4 regions of the Streptomyces sp. NPDC002386 genome follow, and region 3 is predicted to be linked to each of the others. Evidence: riboswitches for the same ligand, from Rfam matches in the RefSeq annotation. Region 3 holds a riboswitch; each other region holds the start of a gene.
What was found. A riboswitch is a leader RNA that binds a small molecule or an ion and turns the genes downstream of it on or off. The one in region 3 is predicted to bind cyclic di-AMP.
Positions count from the first base shown of each region.

Region 1: another riboswitch for cyclic di-AMP. It lies ahead of ACWCPN_RS27470 (transglycosylase SLT domain-containing protein); the one in region 3 lies ahead of ACWCPN_RS20985 (C40 family peptidase).
Region 2: another riboswitch for cyclic di-AMP. It lies ahead of ACWCPN_RS16005 (M23 family metallopeptidase); the one in region 3 lies ahead of ACWCPN_RS20985 (C40 family peptidase).
Region 4: another riboswitch for cyclic di-AMP. It lies ahead of ACWCPN_RS09150 (transglycosylase family protein); the one in region 3 lies ahead of ACWCPN_RS20985 (C40 family peptidase).

Region 1 covers NZ_JBSFBX010000015.1:82,432-86,229, reverse strand. The annotation lists gene fahA (fumarylacetoacetase) at 1-447, opposite strand, end outside; gene ACWCPN_RS27475 (HAD family hydrolase) at 676-1,488, shown strand; gene ACWCPN_RS27470 (transglycosylase SLT domain-containing protein) at 1,554-2,036, opposite strand; cyclic di-AMP (ydaO/yuaA leader) riboswitch at 2,040-2,219, opposite strand; gene ACWCPN_RS27465 (polyprenyl synthetase family protein) at 2,760-3,770, shown strand.
Region 2 covers NZ_JBSFBX010000007.1:39,507-43,304, reverse strand. The annotation lists gene ACWCPN_RS16010 (GntR family transcriptional regulator) at 56-760, opposite strand; gene ACWCPN_RS16005 (M23 family metallopeptidase) at 960-1,715, opposite strand; cyclic di-AMP (ydaO/yuaA leader) riboswitch at 1,728-1,891, opposite strand; gene ACWCPN_RS16000 (M16 family metallopeptidase) at 2,137-3,525, opposite strand; gene ACWCPN_RS15995 (M16 family metallopeptidase) at 3,522-3,798, opposite strand, start outside.
Region 3 covers NZ_JBSFBX010000010.1:79,685-83,482, forward strand. The annotation lists gene ACWCPN_RS20980 (SLAC1 family transporter) at 1-891, opposite strand, end outside; gene ACWCPN_RS20985 (C40 family peptidase) at 970-2,181, opposite strand; cyclic di-AMP (ydaO/yuaA leader) riboswitch at 2,190-2,361, opposite strand; gene pcrA (DNA helicase PcrA) at 2,645-3,798, shown strand, end outside.
Region 4 covers NZ_JBSFBX010000003.1:439,953-443,750, reverse strand. The annotation lists gene eno (phosphopyruvate hydratase) at 1-624, opposite strand, end outside; gene ACWCPN_RS09150 (transglycosylase family protein) at 963-1,655, opposite strand; cyclic di-AMP (ydaO/yuaA leader) riboswitch at 1,660-1,833, opposite strand; gene ACWCPN_RS09145 (transglycosylase family protein) at 2,010-3,041, opposite strand; gene ACWCPN_RS09140 (cytochrome P450 family protein) at 3,190-3,798, opposite strand, start outside.

The DNA of each region.
Region 1 (3,798 bases), on a different contig from region 3:
GATCGGCAGGTGCTTCCAGTTGGGGGTCAGGGAGTCCTCCGCGTCCGGGCGGAAGATCCGGCCGACGTTCCGGGCGTGGTTCTCCGACGCGTAGAAGTCGACGTAGTCCGCGACCTCGAAGGGCAGGTGGAGGGTCACCGACGACAGCGGGTGGAACAGCGGCTCGATGGTCGACCGGTGCGAGGGGACCGTCACCCACGCCGTCAGCGCGCGCCGCACGTCCGACCAGGCCGTGCGGCCGGCGGCCAGCAGCGGGTTGAGGGTGGCCTGCGCGAGCAGGGACACGTACGGCGAGCCGAGGGCGGCGGCCGCCGCCCCCGCGTCGAGGACGTGGTCACCGAGCCGGACCCCGACCCTGCGCTCCGTGCTGCCGGAGGGTGAGAACACACCGTAGGGAAGGTTGTGCGGGCCGAAGGGGTCGCCCTCGGGGACGTCGAAGGGGGGCATGGGGTGCTGCCTCACTCTCATCCGGGCCATGCATGGCGATGCGTTCCATGTGATCGCGCCACACGTTACGGCCGGGACAGGTGTCTTGGGCAGTGCCGCAAGGGTTGTCCGCCCCGGCGGCCGGCCGGGGAGGGGCTCCGGGGCCCGGCGTGACGCCCCCGCGGGAGCCTCCCAAGTCCGGCGCGAACCGGGTGAGTCGGCGGGTCGCGCGGTCCGTATTCTCTGATCATGGCCGCACCCCCCGCATACGCACTGATCGCCACCGACCTGGACGGGACGCTGCTGCGCGGCGACGACACCGTCTCCGACCGGTCGCTGGCCGCGCTGGAGCGGGTGGCCCGGGCCGGCGCCCGGCACCTGGTGGTGACGGGCCGGCCGGCTCCCCGGGTGCGGCCGCTCCTGGACGCCCTCGGCTGCACGGGGCTCGCGGTGTGCGGGCAGGGCGCGCAGGTCTACGACGCGGGCACCGGCCGCCTGCTGTGGTCGGTCCGGCTGGACCGCGAACTGGCCGAGACCGCGCTCGGCAAGATCGAGGCCGAGGTGGGGCAGGTCTTCGCGGCCGTCGACCAGGACGGCGTGGACGGGCTCACGCTGATCGAGCCCGGGTATCTGATGCCCCACCCGACCCTGCCCGCCGTGCGGGTCGACCGGCGCGACGACCTGTGGTGCGAGCCCATCAGCAAGGTCCTGCTGCGCCATCACACGCTGTCGGACGACGAGTTGGCGGCGACGGCGCGCGCGGCGGTGGGCTCGCTGGCCACGGTCACCATGTCGGGTCCCGGCACGGTGGAACTCCAGCCGTGCGGCGTCACGAAGGCGACCGGACTCGCGCTGGCCGCCGGTCATCTGGGGATCGCCCCCGAACAGGCCCTGGCCTTCGGCGACATGCCCAACGACATCCCCATGTTCGACTGGGCGGGCCGCGGGGTGGCCATGGCCAACGCCCACCCCGAACTCAAGGCGGTCGCGGACGAGGTCACGACGTCGAACGAGGACGACGGCGTCGCCGTCGTCCTCGAAGGACTGTTCCCGGCAGGATGACCGGGACAGGGGCAGCGGCCCGCGGCGGGGGCGCCGGTCAGGTGGCGCCCCGCCGCGGGTGCCGGTCAGTAGGCGCCGTTGACGTTGTCGATCGAGCCGTAGCGGGCGGCCGCGTAGTTGCAGGCGGCGGTGATGTTCGCGACCGGGTCGTAGGGGTCGAACGCCGTTCCGGCCACGTGGTAGGCGTTGAAGGTCGGGTCGATCACCTGGAGCAGGCCCTTGGACGGGATGCCCTTGGCGGCGTTGGAGTCCCACAGGTTGATGGCGCGCGGATTGCCCGAGGACTCACGGATGATGTTGCGGTGGATGCCGTTGTAGGTGCCCGGGATGTGCTTCTCCGCCATGATCGCGAGGGACTCGCGGATCCAGCCGTCGAGGTTGTTCGGGTACCCGGCGAGGGTGGTTCCGGCCGAACCGGCGGAGTCCGCCGCGGAGGCGCTGGTCGCGCCGACGACCGGGAGGACGAGCACGGCGGCGCCGGTGCCGAGGACGGCGAGCTTGCGGAGGCGGCTGGTGCGGACGCGGCGGGGCTGAGCGGCTGCAGGCATGGCGAGGTTCCTCTCCGTCGCCTGCGAGGTGAGCTGTCGGGTTCGGGCGGGGAGGTGCCCGGCCGTGCCGCCCCCGAGGCGGCACGACTTCACCCCTTGCCGTTCCGGTGACGACACGCGTCGTCCGGTCCGGCGAACTTACCTGGGTCCCCCGCTCCTGCCGTACGAATGCGTTCGTGGATGGGTGATGCCGGGCGGCGGCAGGATTCGGCGTTCCGCTCGACTGGCCGGGAACGTATGCGAGAGCACATGTCCGGAACAAGTGTCGGATTCACGTAAAGACCAAGTTGACCTTGTTCTGTTCCGTTTTGAGTGCTTGATCCTTTGCGACTGCCAATGCTCAACTGGTCGACGGGGCAAGGGGAAGCGCGTGGTGGCCGGGCCCGGGGGCCCGATCGGGGCGCGTGACCCAATTCACGAAATAGCAAAGTATTCCAAATCAGACATGGGGGATTTGGCAGTGAGAGCGAATCGAGGGCCGGCTGCCCCGCGGGTGCCGTGTGGCCGATTTCCAGCGCGCCACAAAAGGAGCATTAAGGCGCCTAATGTCCGTATTATCGGGTGGTCGGCAGTGCGCCGATCATGGTCCGATGCCGTCCGTGCCGGACCGGTGGGCGCCCTCGGTGATCGAAACAGGACCGGATACGCTGACTTGAGTGAGGGCAGCGACCTATCGACAAACCGTGTAATCGCCAGCAGACACCAGCAGACAGGAGACCCCTCGTGACCGTCGTCGGGCCGTTCGGGCTGAGCGTGCGGGACCAGGCTCTGGAAGCCGATGTCCAGGCCGGATTGACGGCTGTCGAGGAAGGCTTGCTCGAAGCCACCAAGAGTGAGGTCCCGTTCATCACGGAGGCCGCGCAGCACCTCGTACGGGCCGGCGGGAAGCGCTTCCGGCCGCTCCTCGTGATGCTCGCGGCACAGTTCGGGGACCCGTACGCGCCCGGTGTCGTGCCGTCGGCCGTGGTCGTGGAGCTGACCCACCTGGCCACGCTGTACCACGACGACGTCATGGACGAGGCGTCCGTGCGGCGCGGGGTGGACAGCGCCAACACGCGCTGGGGCAACTCCGTCGCGGTCCTCACCGGCGACTTCCTCTTCGCCCGCGCCTCCCAGATCCTCGCCGACCTCGGCCCCGAGGCGGTCCGGGTCCAGGCCCTCGCGTTCGAGCGGCTGGTCACCGGGCAGATCCTGGAGACCGCGGGCCCCTCGGACGGCCGTGACCCGGTCGAGCACTACCTGGACGTGCTGGGCGGCAAGACCGGCTCCCTGGTGGCGGTGTCCTGCCGGTTCGGCGCCATGATGTCCGGCGCCGACGAGACGGTCGTCGACGTGCTCACTCAGTACGGCGAACGGCTCGGGGTCGCCTTCCAGCTCGCGGACGACGTCCTGGACATCGCCTCCGACTCGCACGAGTCCGGCAAGACCCCGGGGACCGACCTGCGCGAGGGCATCCCGACCCTGCCCGTGCTCCGGCTGCGCGAGCGCGCGGCCCGTCTGGGGCTGCCCGAGGACACCGCACTGTGCGAGCTGCTCGACTCCGACCTCGGCGACGACGCCCGGCTCGAGGAGGCGCTGACCGCGCTCCGCGCGCACCCCGCGCTGGAGCAGGCCCGCCGCGACACCGTGCGCTACGCCGAGGAGGCGCGCGCCGCGCTGGCCCCGCTGCCGGAATGCGACTCCAAGGCGGCGCTGCTCGAACTGTGCGACGCGGTGGTGCACCGGGCCGGCTGAGCCCTGGGTCCCGGCCGAGGGCGGTGTC
Region 2 (3,798 bases), on a different contig from region 3:
GGCAGCGGAAATACCCCGTCACGAAATTTCCCCCTCTTTGTATACGGCCCACGTGTTAATGCCGCGGGCCCGACATGTTTACGGCATGTTGCGAAGTCCTCACACGGTCCGGGCGCGCGGCGGGGCTCTCGCCGCCGGAAAAGCGCAGCCGGTGCGCGACCGTCGAGCGCTCGGTGTGCAGCGCCGTGAGCGCACGCGCGCGTTCGCCGTCGCCGCGCGCCACCGCGTCCACGATCGCGCCGTGCTCGGCCCAGGAGTCCACCGGGCTCGGCGGGGCCGCCACCGCGTACATCCAGGCGATCTTGTGCCGGAGCTGGGTCAGCATCGAGGTCAGCGAGGGACTGCCGGAGGCCTGGGCGAGCGTCTCGTGGAACCAGCCCCCCAGGGCGCGCAGATCCTCGCTGTTGCCCCTCCTGGCCCGTTCCTGCCCCAGCCTGACCAGGCCGCGCAGCACCTTCAGATGCGCCTCGGTGCGCCGCTGGGCGGCCCGGGAGGCGCCGAGCGGCTCCAGGAGCACGCGCATCTCCAGCAGGTCGGCGGCCTCCTGCTCGGTCGGCTCGGCCACGCACGCGCCCGCGTGCCGCCGCGTCACCACGAAGCCCTCCGCCTCCAGGGTGCGCAGGGCCTCACGGACCGGGACGCGCGAGACGCCGTAGCGGCGGGCCAGGACTTCCTCGGTGAGCCGGCCGCCGCGCTCATGGACACCCGCGACGATGTCGTCCCGGATCGCCGTGCACACCGAGTGCGCCGGAATACGCATGACCGACCTCCGCTTTGATCCCCGTTCAACGCCGGCGATGGACGTGTTGATCCGTGACTCTATTCCACGGGAGCGGAATTTCCGACGGCGGGTCGGAATCCATGCATATTTTTTGGCCGACCGTTCCCTCGGGAACCGCAGAAAACGCGAAAGCCCCGGCTCGGTGAGCCGGGGCTTTCGGATGTCCGCGCGGAAGGGGTCAGACGTGCACGCCGTGCTCGCGGAGGTAGGCGATGGGGTCGACGTCCGAGCCGTAGTCGGGAGAGGTACGGGCCTCGAAGTGGAGGTGCGGGCCGGTGACGTTGCCGGTCGCGCCGGACAGGCCGATCTGCTGGCCCGGAATCACCTTCTGGCCCACCGTGACGCCGATGGACGACAGGTGGCCGTACTGGGTGTACATGCCGTCGGCCATCCGGATCACGATCTCGTTGCCGTAGGCCCCGCCCCAGCCGGTGGAGACGACGGTGCCGGCGCCGACCGCGTGCACGGAGGTGCCGCTGGCGGCGTGGAAGTCGATGCCCGTGTGCGAGCCGGAGGACCACAGGGAGCTGCTGGCCTGGTAGGCCGTGGAGACGTACGAGTGCACGATCGGGGCGACGAAGGCGTTCAGGCGCTTGCGCTCGGCCTCGCGGGCGGCGCGCGCCGCGGCCTCGCGTTCCTTCTTCGCCTCCGCGGCGGCGGCCTTGGCGGCGGCCTCCTCGGCGGCCTGCCGTTCGGCGGCCTGCGTCTGGGCGGCGGCCTGCTCGTCGATCTGCTCGGCGACCTCGTCGCTCACACTGATCACCGGCGTGAGGCCCGTCTGCTCGACGGGCTGCTCCGCGGCGAGCGCCGGGGAGGCGGCGAGCGTGCCGATGACACCGGTGGTGGTGAGGGCTGCGACACCGGCCGCCTGGGCGGTGGTGCGCTTCACGCGGCCGGGCTTGCGGTGCTTCCCGGAGGCGCACATGAACGCCATGAAGTGGCTGGTCCTTTCCTTCCCTCTCGCCTACCGGGTTAGCTGACGGGTTCGGAGCAGGAAGGTCTCCTACGGACCCCCTCGCTCACGCGCGGGCGTCCGATTCACCCCAGGGACTGCGATGGGTCCCCGGCTCCCCTGGCTCGCGCCGTACGGGGACTCGGCGATGACTGTCCGGTGCCGCGGGCGCGGCGCACTGCCTGACGGACAGCCCGGAAGAAGCTAAGCGGCCCGGTCGTCGGCACCCAAACGGATCCGGGCTTTTGTAGCGCATCCCACAGGGCAGACGGGCAACCTCCGCCTCAATTCGGACATCTGGACAAGGGTGACCCACCCGTTTCGGGAAGGTCCGCGCACACGATGGGGACCTGACGGCCCGTCGGCCGCGAGGTCCCCACGCGCGCGTGTCGCCGTGCGGCCGCTACTCGGCGGCGACGACGGTGACTTGGCCGATGCCGAGCGCCTCCACGGGCTCCTTGATCTGCGCCGCGTCACCGACGAGGACCGTCACCAGACCGTCCACCGGGAAGGCGCTGACGACCGCCGCGGTGGCCTCGACGGTGCCGGTGGCCGCGAGCTGCTGATACAGCGTCGCCTGGTAGTCGTCGGGCAGGTGCTGCTCGACCTGGTCGGCCAGGGTGCTCGCGACGGCAGCAGCGGTCTCGTACTTCAGCGGTGCCACCCCGACCAGGTTCTGCACGGCGACGTCCCGCTCGGCGTCGGTCAGGCCCTCCGCCGCGAGGGTGCGCAGCACCTTCCACAGGTCGTCGAGCGCCGGGCCGGTGTTCGGGGTGTCCACGGAGCCGCTGATGGCGAGCATCGCGGCGCCGGTGCCGTCCGGCGCGGACCGCAGGACCTGCCCGAAGGCGCGCACGCCGTAGGTGTAGCCCTTCTCCTCACGCAGCACACGGTCCAGGCGGGAGGTGAGCGTGCCGCCGAGGCAGTACGTGCCGAGCACCTGGGCGGGCCACACCCGGTCGTGCCGGTCGGGTCCGATCCGGCCGATGAGGAGCTGCGTCTGGACGGCGCCGGGCCGGTCGACGATGACGACCCGGCCGGTGTCGTCGGCGGTCACCGGCGGCACCGGGCGCGGCTCGGCGGGGGTGCCGGTCCAGGCGCCCAGGGTGTCGGCGAGCAGGGCGTCCAGGTCGATGCCGGTGAGGTCGCCGACCACGACCGCGGTCGCCGTCGCGGGACGCACATGACGGTCGTAGAAAGCGCGGACCGCGGCCGCGTCGATCTTCTCGACCGTCTCCTCGGTGCCCTGGCGCGGGCGCGACATGCGCGCGGTGGCCGGGAACAGCTCCCGGGAGAGCTCCTTGGCGGCGCGGCGGGAGGGGTTGGCCAGCTCGTGCGGGATCTCGTCCAGCCGGTTGCGCACCAGCCGCTCGACCTCGCTCTCCGCGAAGGCGGGGGCGCGCAGGGCGTCGGCGAGCAGACCGAGCCCCTTGGCCAGGCGGGAGGCGGGCACCTCGAGGCTGAGCCGGACGCCGGGGTGGTCGGCGTGCGCGTCGAGCGTGGCGCCGGCCCGCTCCAGCTCGGCGGCGTAGTCCTCGGCCGAGTGCTTGTCGGTGCCCTCGGAGAAGGCCCGCGCCATGATCGTGGCGAGGCCGTCCAGGCCGGACGGCTCGGCGTCCAGGGGCGCGTCGAGCAGCACCTCCACGGCGACGACCTGCTGGCCGGGGCGGTGGCAGCGCAGCACGGTCAGGCCGTTGTCCAGCGTGCCGCGCTCGGGGGCGGGGAACGCCCAGGGCCTGGCCTCGCCCGGCTGCGGCTGGGGGTGGAAGTCCATCGGGGCGAGCTCGCTCACTTGGCCGTCTCCTCGTTGTCGTGGCGGCCCTCGACGGTCGCCTCGGCCTCCGGGTCCTCGGGGACGTCGGCGTCCTGGACGGTCTCCGGGGACTTGGGCTCGTACACGAGGACCGCGCGGTTGTCCGGCCGCAGGCGGGCCTTGGCGACCTCCTGGACCTGCTCGGGGGTCACCTCAAGGACGCGCTCGACCGCCGTCAGGGCGAGCTGCGGGTCGCCGAACAGGACGGCGAACCGGCACAGTTCGTCGGCGCGGCCGGCGACCGTGCCGAGC
Region 3 (3,798 bases):
CCACACCAGCGCCTGGCCGGGCGTCCGCAGCCGGCCGATGTCCAGGGCCGCCGCGACCGACAGGGTTGCGGCCGCCGTCATGCCCAGCGGGAACACCGTCGACCACCGACGCACGTCGAAGCGCAGTCGCGGCCGGGCCACCTCCGCGGCCAGCAGGACCACGCAGCAGGCCAGGTCCAGTGCCAGCAGCGCGACCGTCACGTTGCGCAGCACGCCCCGGTCGTCGTCGTTCCACAGGTACAGCCGCGCACTGTCGGCGGCCAGCAGCTTCGCCCCGGCCAGCGCCGAGATGGCGAGCGCTCCGCCCGCCATCCAGTGGTCCCCGGCACCCTCCAGCACCTGCCGCGGATCGAAGCGGGCCAGCGTCAGGCAGTAGAGGACCAGGCCCAGCCAGAACAGCACCAGCGCGGCGTGCGCGAGCCACGCCGTCGTCTCCGCCGCGGCCAGGGTGGCCGCCAGCACCGCCAGCCCCTGGGTGGCCACACAGCACAGGAACACCGCCCCCGGCATGCGCCGCTCCCAGTGCCGTACGACGAGAAGCAACAGCACCGGCCACAGCAGGACCGCCAGTGCCAGGGCGGCCTCGGCCAGGGTCTGCCGGCCGAGCTGTGAGATCCGTGTGCCGAGCACCGCCGTGGCGGCGACGGCGGCGAGCGCGCCGGGACCCTTCGCCTCGGCCAGCCACCGGGGCCGCTGCCGCATCAGCCGCACGGCGAAGTCGGCGGCGAGCGTCACCCAGGCGAGGCAGGCCAGCGACATGAAGACCAGCGACATCGTCTCGGAACCGGTCAGATGCAGACCCACCGACACGATGCCGCTCGCCATGACGGCGGCCCCCGCCGCCGGCGGACGCCCCGCCCACCACGTACGCAGACCACAGAAGCCGGGCATGGGCATGCGCCCGTTGCTAGGGAGCGGCGGCGCCCACGCTCGCCGGGCACGCGCGCGTGGGGCCCGAAAAGAGCACCGTCAGGCCGGCCGCACCACCCGGTGGACGACCGACTCTCCCGCCAGGTGGACCGGCTCCTCGCGCACGTACGCACCGGGGCGCGGGGCGTGGATCATCGTGCCGTCGCCCGTGCACAGGCCGACGTGTCTGCTGTCGTCGTGGAAGAAGACCAGGTCACCGGGGCGCGCGTCGGTGAGCGGGACCGCGGTGCCCATGGCGGCCTGGTCACGCGCGGCACGCGGCAGGGTGACGCCGGCGGCCCTCCAGGCAGCCTGGGTGAGGCCGGAGCAGTCGTAGGAGCCGGGACCGCTGGCACCCGAGACGTACGGCTTGCCGATCTGGGCGCGGGCGAAGGCGATCGCCTTCTCGGCCTTGGTGACGGGGGCCGCCGGGGCGACGGGCGGCACGTTCACCGGCATCGGCGCGGACCACTGCCGCTCCGGAGCCTGGACCCGGGGCGGAACGGAAGGCGGAGCCGGGACCGGGGACGGGGCCGCGGACGAGGCGGGAGCCGGATCCGGAGCGCGAAGCGGATCGGGAGCCGGGGCGGGGACCGAAACCGGAGCCGGGAGGGGGACGGAAGCCGGGAGGGGGACCGGAGCCGGGGCGGGGGCCGAAGCCGGAGCGGGGACCGGGGCCGGCACCGATGGAGGGGCCGAAGCCGGTTCCGCGGCAGGTGCGGTCAACCGGGACAGCAGCTCGCGCGCGGTGGCGAGCTTGTGCTGGACGGCCGCCTTGGCGGACTTCACGTCGTACTGCGCGACGGCCGGCGCCTCGGGAGCCCTGGGGGCCTTCCCGCGCTCGGCCGCGCCCTTCACCCGGGAGGCCAGCCGGTTCATCAGCCGGTTCTGGGCGAAGTGGTCCTCCGGGTACTCCGCGAGCAGCGAGCCGGCCGGTTCGGGAGCGGCGGCGAACGGGGCCAGCCCCTCGCGGGCCTTCGTGAACAGGCCCGGACGCCGGGCGGCGGCCTCCGCGCGCGGGGCCTCGGCGCGAGCCCGCTGCACGGCCCCGGGCTCCTCCTCCGGGTCCGCCCTGCGGTACAGCTCGTCGATCTTCTTCTCGATCTCCTCCACGCTCGGCCTGCCGTCGCCCGGGGAGGAGGCGGCGGCCGAAGCGGTACCGGCCGTCTGGGACAGGACGGCGACGGAGGTGAGGGCGGCGGTGGCCAGGACGGGGGTGCGGGTGCCCGTCCCGCGGGTCCCCGGGGGACCCGGCTTGCGGTGCGACGCCAAGGGTGGCGACTCCTTCCAGCGTGCCGCCTACCGGGTTAGCTGTCGGGTTCGGGCGGGTGGTTCGGAAGGGTTGCCCTACGGCGTCGTCCCGGGCGGGAGTCGGCCGATTCACCCCGGGATCGGTGGGTCCCCGGCTCCGGCCGCCACATCGGGGCGCACCGGACTCGGCGGAGGCCGCGCGGCCCGGCGAGGTTCGCCGGTAGAGGTCGTACGGCCTGACGGCAACCTAGCCAACTCGTGTGACTCCTGTGAAGGTTGCTGTGCCATATGTCCGATACATTTCCGTGACCCGGGGCCGGTTTCATACGGGCGTGACAAGGCGCTTCCGCTGGGTGAGGGGTTCGGCCCCGCCCGTGGCGCGATGGCCGACGCGCCGCCACCGTGTTCTGTCGCGGACCTCACGGGCGCCGACTTTCAGTTGCCGGGACCGGTTGTCGGTGCGGCCCCCTAGACTCGTAGAGCGATGAGCAGCCTCTTTGACGACAGCTTCCTGGCGGACCTCCAGGCCCCTCGCGGGCACGCGGAGGAGCCCCCGCCGCCGCCCGAGGACGATCACGCTCCGGAGCCCCTCCCGGACGATCTGTTCGGCGGGAAGTTCGACGTGCCGCCGGACCGGGACACCCACTACCGTGACGGCGCCCCGCGTCCCGTGATCGACCCGGACGCGCTGCTGCGGGGGCTGAACGACAACCAGCGCGCCGCGGTCGTCCACGCCGGCTCGCCGCTGCTCATCGTGGCCGGCGCGGGCTCCGGCAAGACGCGCGTGCTCACCCACCGCATCGCCCACCTGCTCGCCGCGCGGAACGTGCACCCGGGCCAGATCCTCGCGATCACCTTCACCAACAAGGCCGCGGGCGAGATGAAGGAGCGGGTCGAGCAGCTCGTCGGCCCGCGCGCCGGCGCGATGTGGGTGATGACCTTCCACAGCGCGTGCGTGCGCATCCTGCGGCGCGAGTCCAAGAGGCTCGGCTTCACGTCGTCCTTCTCGATCTACGACGCCGCCGACTCCAAGCGCCTGATGGCCCTGGTCTGCCGCGACCTCGACCTCGACCCCAAACGCTTCCCGCCGAAGTCCTTCAGCGCCAAGATCAGCAACCTGAAGAACGAGCTGATCGACGAGGAGGACTTCGCCGCCCAGGCCACCGACGGCTTCGAGAAGACCCTCGCCCAGGCCTACGCGCTCTACCAGTCACGGCTGCGCGAGGCCAACGCGCTGGACTTCGACGACCTGATCATGACGACGGTCAACCTGCTGCGCGCCTTCCCGGACGTCTCCGAGCACTACCGCCGCCGCTTCCGGCACGTCATGGTCGACGAGTACCAGGACACGAACCACGCCCAGTACGCCCTGGTGCGGGAACTGGTGGGCACCGGGCAGCACGACGAGGACGTACCGCCCGGCGAGTTCGACCTGCCGCCCGCCGAACTCTGCGTGGTCGGTGACGCGGACCAGTCGATCTACGCCTTCCGGGGTGCGACGATCCGCAACATCCTCCAGTTCGAGGAGGACTACCCGAACGCGACGACGATCCTGCTGGAGCAGAACTACCGCTCCACGCAGACCATCCTGTCCGCCGCCAACGCGGTCATCGAGCGCAACGAGTCCCGCCGCCCGAA
Region 4 (3,798 bases), on a different contig from region 3:
GCCCTCGTCGCCGAGGCCGGTGGACAGGCCCTTGCTCTTCAGGACCTTCTTCAGGGTGTGGTAGACCTCGGTGCCCCAGCGCAGCGCCTCGGAGAAGGACTCCGCGCCGATCGGGGCGATCATGAACTCCTGGATGTCCACGTTGGAGTCGGCGTGCGAGCCGCCGTTCAGGATGTTCATCATCGGCACCGGCAGCAGGTGCGCGTTCGGGCCGCCCAGGTAGCGGAACAGCGGCAGGTCGCTGGCCTCGGACGCGGCGTGCGCGACGGCGAGGGAGACGCCGAGGATGGCGTTGGCGCCGAGCGAGCCCTTGTTGTCGGTGGCGTCCAGGTCGAACATGGCCTGATCGATCAGGCGCTGCTCGGTGGCGTCGTAGCCGACCAGCTCGGGGCCGATCTGCTCGATGACGGCGAGGACGGCCTTCTCGACGCCCTTGCCCTGGTAGCGGTTGGGGTCGCCGTCACGGAGCTCGATGGCCTCGAAGGCACCGGTGGAGGCACCGGACGGAACGGCGGCACGACCCGTGCTGCCGTCGTCGAGGCCGACCTCGACCTCGACCGTGGGGTTGCCTCGGGAGTCCAGGATTTCCCGGGCTACGACGACGTCGATGGACGGCACGAGCATCTCCTTCTTGGATGTGACGCTGGAAGTGCGGGGCGGGGTGCCTTACGGCTCTGCCTTGCGACTAGAGCCTAACCGTCCCAGGGGCGTCGGCCACCGACCGACCGTCCCGTGGACAGGGAGACGGTACCCATTGTTCCTGCCCGGAACAAAGGGGTTCGGGGGAGGTATCGCGAACCGGAACGGGAAGGGCCGGGAAAACACAGCCCCGCCCCGGTGCGTACGGGGGAACACGCACCGGGGCGGGGAGCCCGTGGGGGACGGGGGGAACGGCCCTCACTCGGCCTTCGGCTTGGGGGACGGCCTCGTGAGGGCACTGTGGTTCCGGTCGGAGCCAGGTGTCACTTCAGGTGCAGCTGCTGGCCCGGGTAGATGAGGTCGGCGTCCTCGACGATGTCCTTGTTCAGCTTGAACAGCTGCTGCCAGCCGCCGTCGACCTTGTGCTTCGCGGCGATGGTGCCGAGCGTGTCGCCCTTGACCACCTTGTACTCGCCGTCGCCCTTCTTGACCTTCTTGCCGGTCGGCGTGGTGACGGTCTTCTTCGCGCCGGCGGCCGGACGCTCGCTGGAGCGGGAGGCGGCCTGCTGGTCGGTGGAGCGGGAGGCGGCGCTGCCCGAGGAGGTGCTCTGCGAGGAGCCGCTCGGGGCGGAGCCGTTGTTGGGGGTGCTCGACAGGCCCGTGCCGCACACCGGCCATGCGCCCTTGCCCTGGGCGGCGAGGACCTTCTCGGCGACGGCTATCTGCTGGGCCTTGGAGGCCTGGTTGGCCTGCCCGGCGTACTGGGTGCCGCCGTAGGCGGCCCAGGTGGAGGCGGAGAACTGCAGACCGCCGTAGTAGCCGTTGCCGGTGTTGATGGACCAGTTGCCACCGGACTCGCACTGGGCGACGGCGTCCCACTCGGAGGTGGTGGCGGCGGAGGCGTTGCCGGCCGCCATCAGCGGGGCGGCGACGGCGGCACCGGTGACACCGGCGAGCGCGATGGCACGGGTGGCCTTGGACGGACGACGGTGCTTGCCCTTGGTGGAGAACAGCATGAATGGATCCCCTCACCGACGCCTGCGAGGTGAGCTGTCGGGTTCGGGCCGGTTGAGTTGCCCGGCCGCGGGCCCGCTTTCACGGGCCGCGGCTCCACCCCTAGCCGGTTCCGGCGCGAATCGCCGGTTCCGGCACTTACCTTGGGTCCCCCGCTCCTGCCTACGGCGCTTTACGCGACGACTGTTCCCGGACGGCCGCTGGCAGGATTCGGCGTTGCGACAGCCGGGGCTCGTGGTGACGAGCGGTCATGACCGTAGACAGGCGATCGAGGGAATTTCAAAGACGATCAGGGCTTCTGAGACTCATCCCACACTTTCACCGAAACGGACATCAGTGATCAATTCGGGCGTCAACTACCGCTGCTTTTGGCCCGTTTCGCTACCGACTTCCAGGGTCTGACCGGCGGAGACGCGGTTCGGGTCGGTACCGATGGCCTTCTTGTTCAGGGCGTAGAGCTCATGCCATCCGCCGTCCACGTCAAGGGAGTCGGCGATGGAGGCGAGGGTGTCACCCTCGCGCACGGTGTAGGTGTCCGCTCCGCGCGAGGCGTGCTTGCCCGACGACGTGACCTCCTGACCGTTTGTCACGCTTTCGTCCGCGATGTCGCCGCGGTGACGTCCACCACTGCCGAGCGCCCCGGTGTCGACCAGGCTCCAAGAACCGCCGGTCTGCCATGAATTGTCCGAGTCCTCCACGGTGGGATCCGTGGTCGCGGACCCACTCCCCTGCGACTCCTCGGTGCGCAGAGAAGCGGATTTGTCGGACTTGGGGGTTTCCGGGTCCTTGTCCGACTTCTCTGTGCCGGCGTCCTCGCCCGCGTCCGAGGACGGCTTGCCGGCCGAGTCCGAGGAGGACTCGGGCGAGGCGGATGAATCCGGCAGACCGGACGAGTCGGAGTCATCGGCGGAATCCGACGGGTCCGTGGAGCCGGTGGCGCCGCCCGACCCGCCGTGGTCCGAGTCGGACTTCCCGGAGCCTCCGACGCCCGTGTCGACGTCCAGGGAACCGGAGTCGGCGGTCAGGCCGGAGAGCAGGGCGCACGTGGTCCAGGGCGTGGTGCCCTTGTCCGCGAGGATCCTCTCGGCGACGGCGATCTGCTGCGAGCGGCTGGCCTGGTCGGCGGTGGGGGCGTACTTGGTGCCGCCGTAGGCGGCCCAGTCGTCCTGGGGGATCTGCAGCCCGCCGTAGTACCCGTTGCCCGTGTCGGCGCTCCAGGAGCCGCCGCTCTCGCACTCGGCGACCTTGTCCCAGGTGGTTCCGTCGGCCGCGTTGGCGCTCGCGGCGCCGAGGAGCGGGATGGCGATGGCGGAGCCGGTCACTCCGGCCGCGACGAGAAGAGCCGGAGCCTGACGGGGGCGACGGTGACGACCGTTCCCGGAGAGCATGCGGAAGCCTTTCGTGCGACAGCGGGACCGGCGCGGCGCCCAACGCTCGGGCCGCGCTGATGGGTGAACGTATAGGCATACGATCACTTGTCACAAGTTCATGCCGCACAGATCACGTGAAGATCACAGAGTTGAACGTCCTTCATGTTCAAGGTTGTACGACCTGCTCCGCGACCGGGGTGAACTCCACGGGCAGGGTGCGCAGCCCGCGCATGATGAGGCCGCCGCGCCAGCGCAGATCGGCCGGATCGGCCGCGAGCCGCAGGTCGGGGAGGCGGGTGAGGAGCGTGGCGAGCGCGGTGCGGCCCTCCAGGCGGGCCAGCGGGGCGCCGAGGCAGTAGTGGATGCCGTGGCCGTAGCCGAGGTGCTGGTTGTCCCCGCGGGCGAGATCGAGGACGTCGGGGTCGGCGAACCGCTCCGGGTCCCGGTCCGCGGCGGCGAGGACGACGAGCACCGGGTCCCCGGCCGCGATGTGCTGCCCGCCGAGCGTGAGCGGCTCGGTGGCGAACCGCCAGGTGGCCAGCTCGACCGGGCCGTCGAAGCGCAGCAGTTCCTCGATCCCGGTCTCGAGCAGGCCCTGTTCGCCGCGGGCCAGGGAGTCCTGCAGCCGGTGACGCTGCCCGGGGTGGGTGAGCAGGGCGTAGGTGCCGTTGCCGATGAGGTTGACGGTCGTCTCGAAACCGGCGAACAGCAGGATGAAGGCCATCGCGGCGGCCTCGTTCTCGGTGAGGTGCTCGCCGTGGTCGGAGGCGCGGAT